2 linked regions of the Tistrella bauzanensis genome follow. The protein of the gene in region 1 interacts with the protein of each later gene in a pairwise test. Links are inferred from orthologs where the notes say so. Each region holds a gene or a part of one and is shown on either strand. Other genes may lie near its edges.

Evidence for each region.
Region 2: the proteins of ligA (region 1) and leuS interact in binary tests that used the Escherichia coli proteins (3 or more experiments, as listed by UniProt). The link is inferred for Tistrella bauzanensis from one-to-one orthologs.

What each region holds. Positions count from the first base shown.
Region 1 is NZ_BMDZ01000001.1:131,177-137,195, forward strand. Bases 1,849-4,740 are described here. They hold ligA (NAD-dependent DNA ligase LigA), read left to right. Parts: upstream 1,849-2,189; coding sequence 2,190-4,292; downstream 4,293-4,740. Other genes in these bases: recN (DNA repair protein RecN), read left to right, coding at 1,849-2,073; IEW15_RS00550 (MaoC family dehydratase), read left to right, coding at 4,381-4,740. Outside these bases: IEW15_RS00535 (outer membrane protein assembly factor BamD), read left to right, coding at 1-310; more of recN, read left to right, coding at 391-1,848; more of IEW15_RS00550, read left to right, coding at 4,741-4,890; IEW15_RS00555 (PaaI family thioesterase), read left to right, coding at 4,902-5,405; IEW15_RS00560 (aromatic ring-hydroxylating oxygenase subunit alpha), read left to right, coding at 5,804-6,019. UniProt on the Escherichia coli protein: DNA ligase that catalyzes the formation of phosphodiester linkages between 5'-phosphoryl and 3'-hydroxyl groups in double-stranded DNA using NAD as a coenzyme and as the energy source for the reaction.
Region 2 is NZ_BMDZ01000035.1:1,847-6,982, reverse strand. The notes cover bases 172-3,341. They hold leuS (leucine--tRNA ligase), read right to left. Parts: upstream 2,979-3,341; coding sequence 372-2,978; downstream 172-371. Other genes in these bases: IEW15_RS14630 (DUF3576 domain-containing protein), read right to left, coding at 3,135-3,341; lptE (LPS assembly lipoprotein LptE), read right to left, coding at 172-322. Outside these bases: more of lptE, read right to left, coding at 1-171; more of IEW15_RS14630, read right to left, coding at 3,342-3,683; IEW15_RS14625 (hypothetical protein), read left to right, coding at 3,871-4,104; IEW15_RS14620 (porin), read left to right, coding at 4,241-5,136.

The DNA.
Region 1 (6,019 bases):
CAAGGAAATGCAGATCGGCCGCTATTACCTGACGCGCGGCATGTATATCGCGGCGATCAACCGGTTCCGCACCGTGGTTGAACGCTATCAGACCACCACCCATGCGCCGGAAGCCCTGCACAGGCTGACCGAGGCCTATCTTTCGCTCGGCATCGAGCGGGAGGCCCAGACCTCGGCCGCCGTGCTGGGGTACAACTATCCGGGCAGCGAGTGGTATGAGGACAGTTATGCCCTGCTCACCGGTCGCGATCTGCGCCCGGTTGAAGACAAGGGTTCGTGGATCAGCCGGGCCTTCAGCTCGGTGTTCTGATCCGTCGTCTCGAATGGGTCGGGCAGGGCCCGCGCGACTGACCGCGCCTGGGCCCGCCCGCAACCGTCACGGAAGGCCGGATGCTCGCAAGCCTCTCGATCCGCGACGTCGTTCTGATCGACCGGCTGGATCTCGACCTGGGGTCCGGTCTCGCCGTCCTGACCGGTGAAACCGGTGCCGGCAAATCCATTCTGCTCGACGCGCTGGGCCTGGCGCTGGGTGCGCGCGGTGACAGCGGGCTGGTCCGCGCCGGCGCGACGCAGGCATCGGTTACCGCCGTCTTCGAGCTGGCCCCTGGCCATGCGGTCTGGGCGGTGCTCGACGAACAGGCGATCCCCGTTGAAGCATCGCTGACCTTGCGCCGTGTGGTCACCGCCGATGGCCGCAGCCGCGCCTGGATCAACGATCGGGCGGTGGGTGTCACGCTGCTTCGACAGATCGGCGATTATCTGGTCGAGATCCACGGCCAGCATGATCAGCACGGCCTGCTGGACCCGCGCACCCATCGCGATGTGCTGGACCAGTTCGGCGGCCACGATGCCTTGCGCGCGGCCACCGCGCGTGCCTTCCGCGAGATGCAGGCAGCCGATGCCGCCCGCGATCGCGCCGAGGCCGAGGCCGAGGCGGTGCGCCGTGAAGAGGATCATCTTCGCACCAGCCTTGCCGACCTGGTGAAGCTGAAGCCTGAGCCGGGCGAGGAGGCCGACCTGGTTGCCCGCCGTCAGCGGCTTCAGAATGCCGACCGGGTGGTGTCGGCGCTGAATGCGGCGCTCGATGCCTTGAACGGCGAACCCGGCCTGGAGATGCGGCTGCTGGATGCCGACCGCGCCCTGCAGCGCCTGCCTGATGCCGATACGGAACCGCGGGTGGCGCAGCTGCGGGCCGGGCTGGAACGGGCCTCGATCGAGATCGGCGAGGGTGTTGCGGCCATCGAGCGGCTGATGGCCGACCTGGATCTGGGCGAAGACAGCCTGGAATCGGTGGAGGACCGGCTCTATGCATTGCGGGCGGCCGCGCGCCGCCATCAGGTGACGACCGAAGACCTGCCCGAATTGTCGCGGCACCTCCGCGAACGGCTGGATCTGATCGATGGCGGCATCGGCGGGGTTGCCAAACTTGCCGCCGCCGCCACGGCCGCGCGTGCCGCCTATAAGACGGCGGCAGCCGCCCTGTCGACGGCGCGGCGCGGCGCGGCCGATGCCCTGGTGACGGCGATTTCGGCCGAACTGGTGCCGCTGCGGATGGGCCGGGTGGAACTGGCGGTCGCGTTCGACCCTTTACCCGAGGGCAGTTGGGGGCCTGAGGGCACCGAACGCTGCCAGTTCATGGTGCGCACCAATCCGGGCGCTCCGGCCGGGCCGCTGGCCCGTGTGGCCTCGGGTGGCGAGTTGTCGCGGCTGATGCTGGCCCTGAAGGTGGTGCTGGCACGCACCGCCAGCGCCGGCACCCTGGTCTTCGACGAGGTCGACAGCGGCATCGGTGGTGCCGTCGCCGATGCGGTGGGTGAACGGTTGCAGCGGCTGGGCGGCCATGCACAGGTGCTGGTGGTAACCCACAACCCGCAGGTCGCGGCCCGCGGCGACCTGCATCTGAGGGTCGCCAAACGCGTGGAGGATGGCCAGACGCTGACCGAGGTGCGGGCACTGGACGCGACCGAGCGACGCGAAGAGGTGGCGCGGATGCTGTCGGGCGCCGAACTGACCGCCGAGGCCCGGGCCGCCGCCGACCGGCTGATGAGCCTGGCATCGCGCGACGTCGCCTGATTGCCATGGGGGGCCGGCGCGCCATGCGGGTGATCCGTCTTGATCCGCGCCCTCTGGCGTCGTAAACCTCGCGGCCCCCTACCTGTCGTCCCGTCTGTTCACGGAGCCTTCCGGCCATGACCGAGCGCCCAGATATCGCCGCTTCAGCGCAGCCGACGCTTGATGAGGCCCGCGCGCAGCACAAGGCGCTGGTCCAGCGGATCCGGTTTCATGACGCCCGCTATTACAAGGATGCGCAGCCGGAGATCAGCGATGCGGAATACGATGCGCTGCGCGCCGATCTGACCCGGCTGGAGACGCTTTATCCCGAACTCCAGACCCCGGACAGCCCCAACCGCATGGTCGGCGCAGCACCGGCCGAAGGCTTTGCCAAGGTCCGTCATGCCCGGCCGATGCTGTCTTTGGCCAATGCCTTCGACGACGACGACGTGGTGGAGTTCCTGGCCCGCGCCCGCAAGGGGCTGAACCTGGCCGAGGATGCGCCGGTCGAGGTGGTCGCCGAGGCCAAGATCGACGGGCTGTCGGCCAGCCTGCGTTACGAGAACCGCCGCCTGACGGTGGCCGCCACCCGTGGCGACGGCACCGAGGGCGAGGACATCACCCGCAATCTGCTGACCCTCGACAGCGTGCCCGAGATCTTGCCCGAAGATGCCCCCGATCTGGTCGAGATCCGTGGCGAGGTCTATATGGGCAAAGCGGATTTCGCCGCGCTGAACGAACGCCGCGCCGCGGCCGGAGAGGCGCTGTTCGCCAACCCGCGCAATGCCGCCGCCGGATCGCTGCGCCAGCTTGACCCCGAGATCACCCGCAGCCGGCCGCTGAAATTCTTCGCCTATGGCTGGGGCGAGCTGTCGGCACCGCTGGCCGACACCCAGTGGGGGGCGCTGGAACGGATGGCAGCGTTCGGCTTCACGGTCAATCCCCTGCGCCAGCTATGCACCAGCGCCGATGACTTGATCGCCCGCTATCGGGCGATCGGCAATGACCGTCACGGCCTGGATTACGACATCGACGGGGTGGTCTACAAGATCAACCGGCTGGACTGGCAGACCCTGCTGGGGCAGGTCGCGCGGGCGCCGCGCTGGGCGATCGCCCATAAGTTTCCGGCCGAACAGGCCCGCACCCGGCTGCTGGGCATCGAGATCCAGGTGGGCCGCACCGGCGCACTGACCCCGGTTGCCCATCTTGAGCCGATCACGGTCGGCGGCGTGGTGGTGGCCCGCGCCACGTTGCACAACGAGGACGAGATCGCCCGCAAGGACATCCGGATCGGCGATCTGGTGGTGGTGCAGCGCGCCGGCGACGTGATCCCGCAGGTGGTGGAGGTGGTGACGGCCGAACGGCCGGCGGATGCGGTGCCGTTCGAGGCGCCGACCGTTTGCCCGCGCTGCGGATCGCATGCGGTGCGTGAGCCGGGCGAGGCCATCCGCCGCTGCACCGGCGGGCTGATCTGTCCGGCCCAGGCGGTTGAACGGTTGAAGCATTTCGTGTCGCGTGACGCCGCGGATATCGAGGGATTGGGCCGCAAGGAGGTCGAGGCGTTTTTCGAGGACGGCCTGATCCGCGGGCCGGTGGACATCTACACCCTGCCGCAGCGACAGACGACGGGCGAGATCGACCTGACGAGCCGCGCCGGATGGGGACAGAAATCGGTCGACAACCTGTTGCAGGCGATTGAACAGCGGCGGCGACTGCCGCTCGACCGGCTGATCTTCGCATTGGGCATCCGCCATGTCGGGCAGAACACGGCAAAGCTTCTGGCCCGCAATTACGGGACGGTTCAGAACTGGCGCGCGGGACTTGAGGCGGCAGCCGACCCTGAAAGCCCAGCGCGCGCCGATCTGGATGCCATTGCCGGCATCGGCCCGGTGGTGACCGAGGCACTGGTCGATTTCATGGCGGAAGCCCATAACCGCGAGGTGCTGGACCGGCTGATCGATGAGATCGAGGTGGTGGCGGCCGATATTCCGGCGCAGGTTTCGGGGGTTCTGTCGGGCAAGACCCTGGTCTTCACCGGCAAGCTTGAGAAACTGACCCGCGATGCCGCCAAACGCCGCGCCGAGCAGCATGGCGGAACGGTGGCCAGCGCGGTGTCGTCGGCAACCGGTATCCTGGTGGCCGGGGCTGCCGCCGGATCGAAGCTTGCCAAGGCGCGCGACAAGGGGATCGAGGTCTGGACCGAGGACGAGTTCCTGGCGGCGACCGGCGGCGAGGGCTGACGGCGCGCTCGGAAACGGGCATACTCACGCGGATCAAACGTTCGTTTCAAGGGTCCGCGATGAAGAGGCCCCAGGAAAAGGTTTGCCCATGCCTGCCGATACCGTGCCAGCCGAAACCGCATCCGCCGCCAGCGGCCTGCCCGTGACCGACCTCTATTTCGAGGATTTCGCCCCCGGCCAGACCTTCAACACGCCGTCGCGCCACGTGACCGAGGACGAGGTGATCGCCTTCGCCCGGCAGTTCGACGACCAGCCCTTCCATGTCGACCGCGAGGCGGCCGCGGCGAGCATTTATGGCGGCATCATCGCCAGCGGCTTTCATACCCTGTCGCTGGGTTTCAAGCTGGTTCTGGAAGCCAGGATCGTCAGCGGCTCGTCGATGGGCTCCCCCGGTCTGGATGAGATCCGCTGGCTGAAGCCGATGCGGCCGGGCGACACCGTGCGCCTGGTGCTGGAGGTGACCGAGGTGATCCCCAGCCGGTCGAAGCCCGATCGCGGCATCGTCAAGCTGCTCTATACCACCTTCAACCAGAAGGACGAGGTGATCTGCACGATGCGCGGCATGTGGATGCTGCGCCGGCGAACGGTGATGGCATGAGCGGGGCGGGCGTGACAGCGCCGGATGCGACGACACAGCTGCCGCCATCCGATGGAACGGCGGGGGCCGCCGATCTGGCATCGGGGCTGGACGGTCTGGCCCAGTTGCAGGCCTATATCGACCGGGCGGGCCCACTGTCGCCGATCGGCGAGACCCTGGGTTTCCGGCTGGTCCGCATCACGCGGGGCGAAGCCGAGATCGCGGCCGAACCCGGCCCCCATATTCTGAACGGGATGGGCGTCGCCCATGGCGGCTATATGGCGACCCTGTTGGATGCCGCTGTCGCCTGCGCCATCCACAGCCTGATGCCGGCGGGTGTGGGTTCCACGACCGTTGAATTGAAGGTCAACATGGTCAAGGCGCTGCCGTTGAGCGCCGGCCCGGTGTGCGCGATCGGCCGGGCCATTCACACCGGCCGGATGATCGCTACCGCCGAAGGCCGGCTGGAGGATCTGAACGGCACGCTCTATGCCCACGCCACCACGACCTGTGCCGTGCTGCAGCCGCGTGGCTGACAACCCGCCGATCCGGCCCTGCGGGGACGGATTGCCATGGATGCCCCGGCATCATTGAGCCACACCGCCCCGGCCCTGCGCAGACGCGCAGGGCCGGGGCTTTTTCTTGATCACAACTCTGGCGTGTCTGTTAACCCTGTCCAGGCAGCCGCCTCAGGGCTAATGGATGAGATTCGCAGCGCTTCTGTCGTATCTTAGTCAATTGTCGCAATACGCGTGTTATCTGCGCAAATATTAATTCCTGCGTTGCAGCGAGACGCAACCATAAGTATATTTTAAAGAGAGTTTGATTCTCAAGGCACGCCATCCTCCCGTTCCAGGCGAATGATGCATCAGGAATGGTGGGCAGCGGTCATCGCGGCGCCCAATGCCCCAATAAGCATATGTGTGAGGACGCCATGGATCACGCCACACAGGTTCATCTGATCGAACGAGTGTTCGACATGATCGACCGCCGGACGACCGAGATGGATCCGACCGAATATCGCAACCCGGTCAGCCGCTATACCGACCCTGAGCGCTACAAGCGCGAGGTCGAGGTCATCTTCCGGCGCAACCCGATCATCGTCGCCCATGGCAGCGAACTGCCCAAGCCCGGCGATTACAAGACCCTG
Region 2 (5,136 bases), on another replicon or contig:
TCTCGCCCGCCCGCACGGCCACCAGCCGATAGACCACCTTGACCGTCACGTTATAACGGCTGGCGGTGGCGTCCTCGTTGATCGCAAGCCCGGTTTCACTGATCTCTATACCGCTGTCGAGCCGATAGCGGTTCGGCTCGACATCACCCTTGCCGGCCAGCAGCCGCTCCAGGGTGTTGCGATAGATCTGGCCGGCGCGGTCGGGTACCGGTGACACCGATACCGCGGCCAGGGCCCCGGTCACATCGGCGTTCGAGGCCGGCGCATAGAGCGGCCGGAAGCCGCAGGCGCCGAGTGCCAACGCCGCGACCAGCGCGAGCACCGCCGGGATACCCGCCCGGTGGCGTCGCGCCAGGGCACCGCGTCGGCGGTCAGCCGACAATGTTGAGGATGCGGTTCGGGACATAGATCACCTTCCGCGGGCTGCGGCCGTCGAGAGCGACCTTGACCTTGTGATCGGCCAGGGCCTGTTGGACTGCCGCGTCCTGATCGAGATCGGGCACGACATCGAGCTTGCTGCGGACCTTGCCATTGACCTGAACCGGCAGGGTGATGGTATCCACCGTCACCAGCGCCGGATCGAAATCGGGCCAGGCCTGATTGGCGAGCAGGCCGTCATGTCCGGCCAGTGCCCACAATTCCTCACCCAGATGCGGGGTCATCGGCCCGATCAGGCCGATCACCGCATCCAGAACCTCGCGCGCCACCGCCGCGTCGGTGGCATTGTCGGCCAGCGGCGTGAAATCGAACAGCGTGTTCGACAAGGCGCGCAACCGGGCCACCGCCTTGTTGAAGTGGAACCGCTCCAGATCGTCGGACAGATCGCGGATGGTCCGGTGCAGCGCCCGGCGGATCTCCAGCGCCGGGCCCTCGGCTGCGGCCAGCGCCGCCGTGATGTCGGCACCGGCGGGGGCGGCCGGCACCTGCCATTCCTCGACCAGACGATACAGCCGCGACAGATAGCGATGCGCGCCTTCGGCACCGGCATCGGTCCATTCCAGATCGCGTTCGGGCGGGCTGTCCGACAGCATGAACAGCCGCGCGGTATCGGCGCCATAAGCCTCGATGATCGCCATCGGGTCGACGACATTGCGCTTCGACTTGCTCATCTTCTCGATGCGGCCGCGGGTGATCCTGCCCCCGGTCTCGGCATGGATCAGCTGGCCGTCGGCATCCTTCGTGACCTCTTCCGGATAGACCCAGCGGCCCTGGTCGTCCTTATAGGTCTCGTGCACCACCATGCCCTGGGTCAGCAGCCCGGCGAAGGGCTCCTTGATGTCCAGCAGCCCGACCTCGCGCATCGCGCGGGTGAAGAAGCGGGAATAGAGCAGGTGCAGCACGGCATGCTCGACGCCGCCGATATACTGGTCGACCGGCAGCCATTTGTCGGCGGCGGCGCGCGGGAAGGGCGCATCGCTGGTCAACCCGGTATAGCGGGCGAAATACCAGCTGCTTTCGAAGAAGGTGTCGAAGGTGTCGGTTTCGCGCCGCGCCGGCCTGCCGCAGCTCGGGCAGTCGACATGCGCCCAACTGGGATGGCGATCCAGCGGGTTGCCGGCACCGTCGAACACCACGTCGTCCGGCAGGGTCACCGGCAGTTGGTCATCAGGCACCGGCACCGGCCCGCAATCGGGGCAGTGGATGATCGGGATCGGGCAGCCCCAATAGCGCTGGCGCGACACGCCCCAGTCGCGCAGACGGAAGGTGGTCTCGCCCTGGCCCGCGCCCAGGCGTTCCAGTTCCTCGATCGCACGGCGCTTGGCATCGGCCACGCTCAAGCCGTCGAGGAACCGCGAATTCATGATCGTGCCGTCGCCGGTCAGCGCCTCCTGGCCAATCTCCACCGGCGCATCGCGGTCGATGCCCGCCGGCCGCACAACCGCCTTGACCGGCAGATCGTATTTGCGGGCGAAATCCAGGTCGCGCTGGTCATGCGCCGGGCAGCCGAACACGGCGCCCGAGCCATACTCCATCAGCACGAAATTGGCGACATAGACCGGCAGCATCCAGCCGGGCACGAAGGGATGCGCCGCCTGGACATCCAGCCGGAACCCCTTCTTCTCGGCGGTCTCGACCGCTTCCTCGCTGGTGCCGGTGCGGTTGCACTCTTCGATGAAGGCCGCGAGGTCGGGGTTGGTGGCGGCTGCCGCCTCGGCCAGCGGATGATTGGGCGCAATGGCGCAGAACGACGCACCGAACAGGGTGTCGGGGCGGGTGGTGAAGACCTCCAGCCCGTCGAAGGCCGCGCCGTCGGCACCGCGCGGGGCGTTCGAAAGGGCGAAACGCAGCCGCGCGCCTTTCGAACGGCCGATCCAGCGCGCCTGCATGGCCTTCACCCGCTCAGGCCAGCGGTCCAGACCGTCGAGGCTGTCGAGCAGATCGTCGCCGAAGGCGGTGATGCGCAGGAACCATTGCGACAGCTTGCGCCGTTCGACCAGCGCGCCCGACCGCCAGCCACGGCCGTCGATCACCTGTTCATTGGCCAGCACGGTCTGGTCGACCGGATCCCAGTTGACCCAGCTTTCCTTGCGATAGGCGAGACCGGCCTTCATGAAGGCCAGGAACATGCGCTGTTCATGGACATAATAATCGGGCGAGCAGGTGAAGATCTCGCGCGCCCAGTCGTAGGACAGGCCCATGGACTTCAACTGGCCACGCATGGCGGCAATGTTGTCATAGGTCCAGGTGCCGGGGTGAATGCCGCGTTCGATGGCGGCGTTTTCGGCCGGCATGCCGAAGGCGTCCCAGCCCATCGGGTGCAGCACGTTGTAACCACGTGCCCGGCGATAGCGCGCCGTCACGTCGCCCAGGGTATAGACCCGGACATGTCCGATATGGATCCGGCCGGACGGGTAGGGGAACATCTCCAGCACATAGTATTTCGGCTTCGACGACGTTTCATCGGTCGTGAAGGTGCCGTTCTGGTCCCACACCTGCTGCCATTTGGGCTCGATCGCCTTGGGATTATACCGGGCCATTTTTCCGTAACGCACTGCGCGGGCGCAAGAGGCCGGCATCGCCCCGATCGGGGATAAAGATGCCGGCATCGGGTGCCCGGTTGAAGACGACGGGGCCGGGGAACCTTGCCACACCACTGCGTTGGCGGCAGGCCCCGGCACCGGGAGGGGGCGGCGTCAGCGCGCGGTGCTGACCACGCGAAGCTGACGGGCGCGGGTGAGGATCGCGTCCTCGATCCGGGTGGTGACGCCGGGCTCAAGCGCCATATCGACCCAGGCACCGGTCTCGTCGCGGCGCTGTTTGAAGGCGGCGACGCGCAGGCCGTCGGCACGAAGCTGGCGATCGAGGATATAGACCGTCAGCTTCATGCGCTCGGCCGGGGTTTCCGGCGCGCTGTACCAGTCGGTGATGATCACGCCGCCGAACGGGTCGGCCGAGGCCAGCGGCATGAAGCTGATCGTGTCGAGCGAGGCGCGCCACAGGAAGCTGTTGACGCCGATCGGCGAGGCGCCGCCGGTGCCGTCGCTGGCCTTGCCGGTATCGAGGATGTTCAGCCCGCCATCGCCGAAGATGGTCTGGCGCTCGGTCTGATAACTGCCGCCGCTCTGGCCGGGCACCGATCTCGGATAGCTCGCCTCGGTCGGCACACCGCCGCAGCCCGCGAGCAGCGCAAGCGCGCCCGCGAGCGCCGCGAACCGCAACTGATCCTTGCCCGTGACTGCCATGGCCGTTCCAAACCTCTCTGGTTTCAAGTCCGGCATCCTGCCGGCAGTGGTCCTGTGGCCGCACCCCGCGTGACATGGCCGGACCTTTGGTCGCCGAACTATATGGCAAGCTGTCCGCCGCCTCAACCGAAGCCGACATGGCGCGGGACGGCGATGGCAAGCATTGCGTCGATCCGGCCGTCCCCGCTTGCCGCAGATGCCCATCTGCGCGGACCTCCAGGCAATCGAGCAACCTGTGGGTGATCGTGATGATCCTGTGATCTTCCTGTTGCCTTTTTGCTACATTGTGACGGAAATCACTGACTCGATCCATTGCGGTGCGTTGACGGCGCGTGCAGTGCAGAAGAACATGGATCTCGACGGACAGGGCGGTTCCCCGCGCATCAACGCCCATCAGGTTCCGCGACCAGAAGAAGATTGAGTGGCCGGCATCAGGCCCGATCGAAAACATGACGGCCTTGTCCATGCCGGGCTTCCGGACAGCCAAGGTCATACCGGCTTCAGATCCGGCACCTGACCGGACGCTTTTGACACGTTCTCCAAGGGGACCCGACCCGATGAAGAAGATCCTGCTCGGCAGCACCGCGCTCGCCGCCGCCGCCGCCCTCGCGGCTCCCGCTTCGGCAGCCGAAAAGATCAAGCTCGGCCTGGGCGGCTATTATCAGACCGCGTTCGTGCTGATCGACGAAGACGTCGCCAACACCCGCACCGACAGCCTGAAGCAGGAAGGCGAGCTCTATTTCACCGGCGAGACCACGCTCGACACCGGCGTCACCGTCGGCGTGATGGTCCAGCTTGAGGCCTATACCGATGGTGACCAGGTCGACGAGCATTATGTCTATTTCGATGGCGGCTTCGGTCGCGTCCAGTTGGGTGCCGCCGACTCGGCCGCCTATCTGATGCATTATTCGGCCCCGACCGCGATCGCCGGCCACGGCGTCGACAGCCCGAACTTCTTCCATGCCACGCCGCCCGGCACCCATGGCATCGCGTCGAACTACACCTTCCTGAACACTACCGGCGACGCCAACAAGCTGAGCTATTTCACCCCGCGCTTCGCGGGCTTCCAGCTGGGCCTGTCATATACCCCCAGCCTGGCCGGTGGCCTGGGCGGCAGCTCCGGTGCCTATGGCAACCTGCCCGACAACACCGTCGGCGCGCAGGAGAAGATCGTCGAGATTGGCGCCAACTACGTCAACACCTTCGGCGGCGTCGATGTCGCGATCTCGGCCGGTTATCTGACCGGCACGCTGGAGCAGGACGCGGCAGGCTTCGACGACCAGGAAGTCTTCACGATCGGCACGCAGATCGGCTTTGCCGGCTTCACCTTCGGCGGCGGCTACCAGAAGAACAATCTGGGCGTGGCGTTGGACGAAGACCTTGAGCAGTGGAATGTGGGCCTGACCTATGGCTTCGGTCCGTTCACGGTCGGCGCCGGTTATGGCTATGGCAG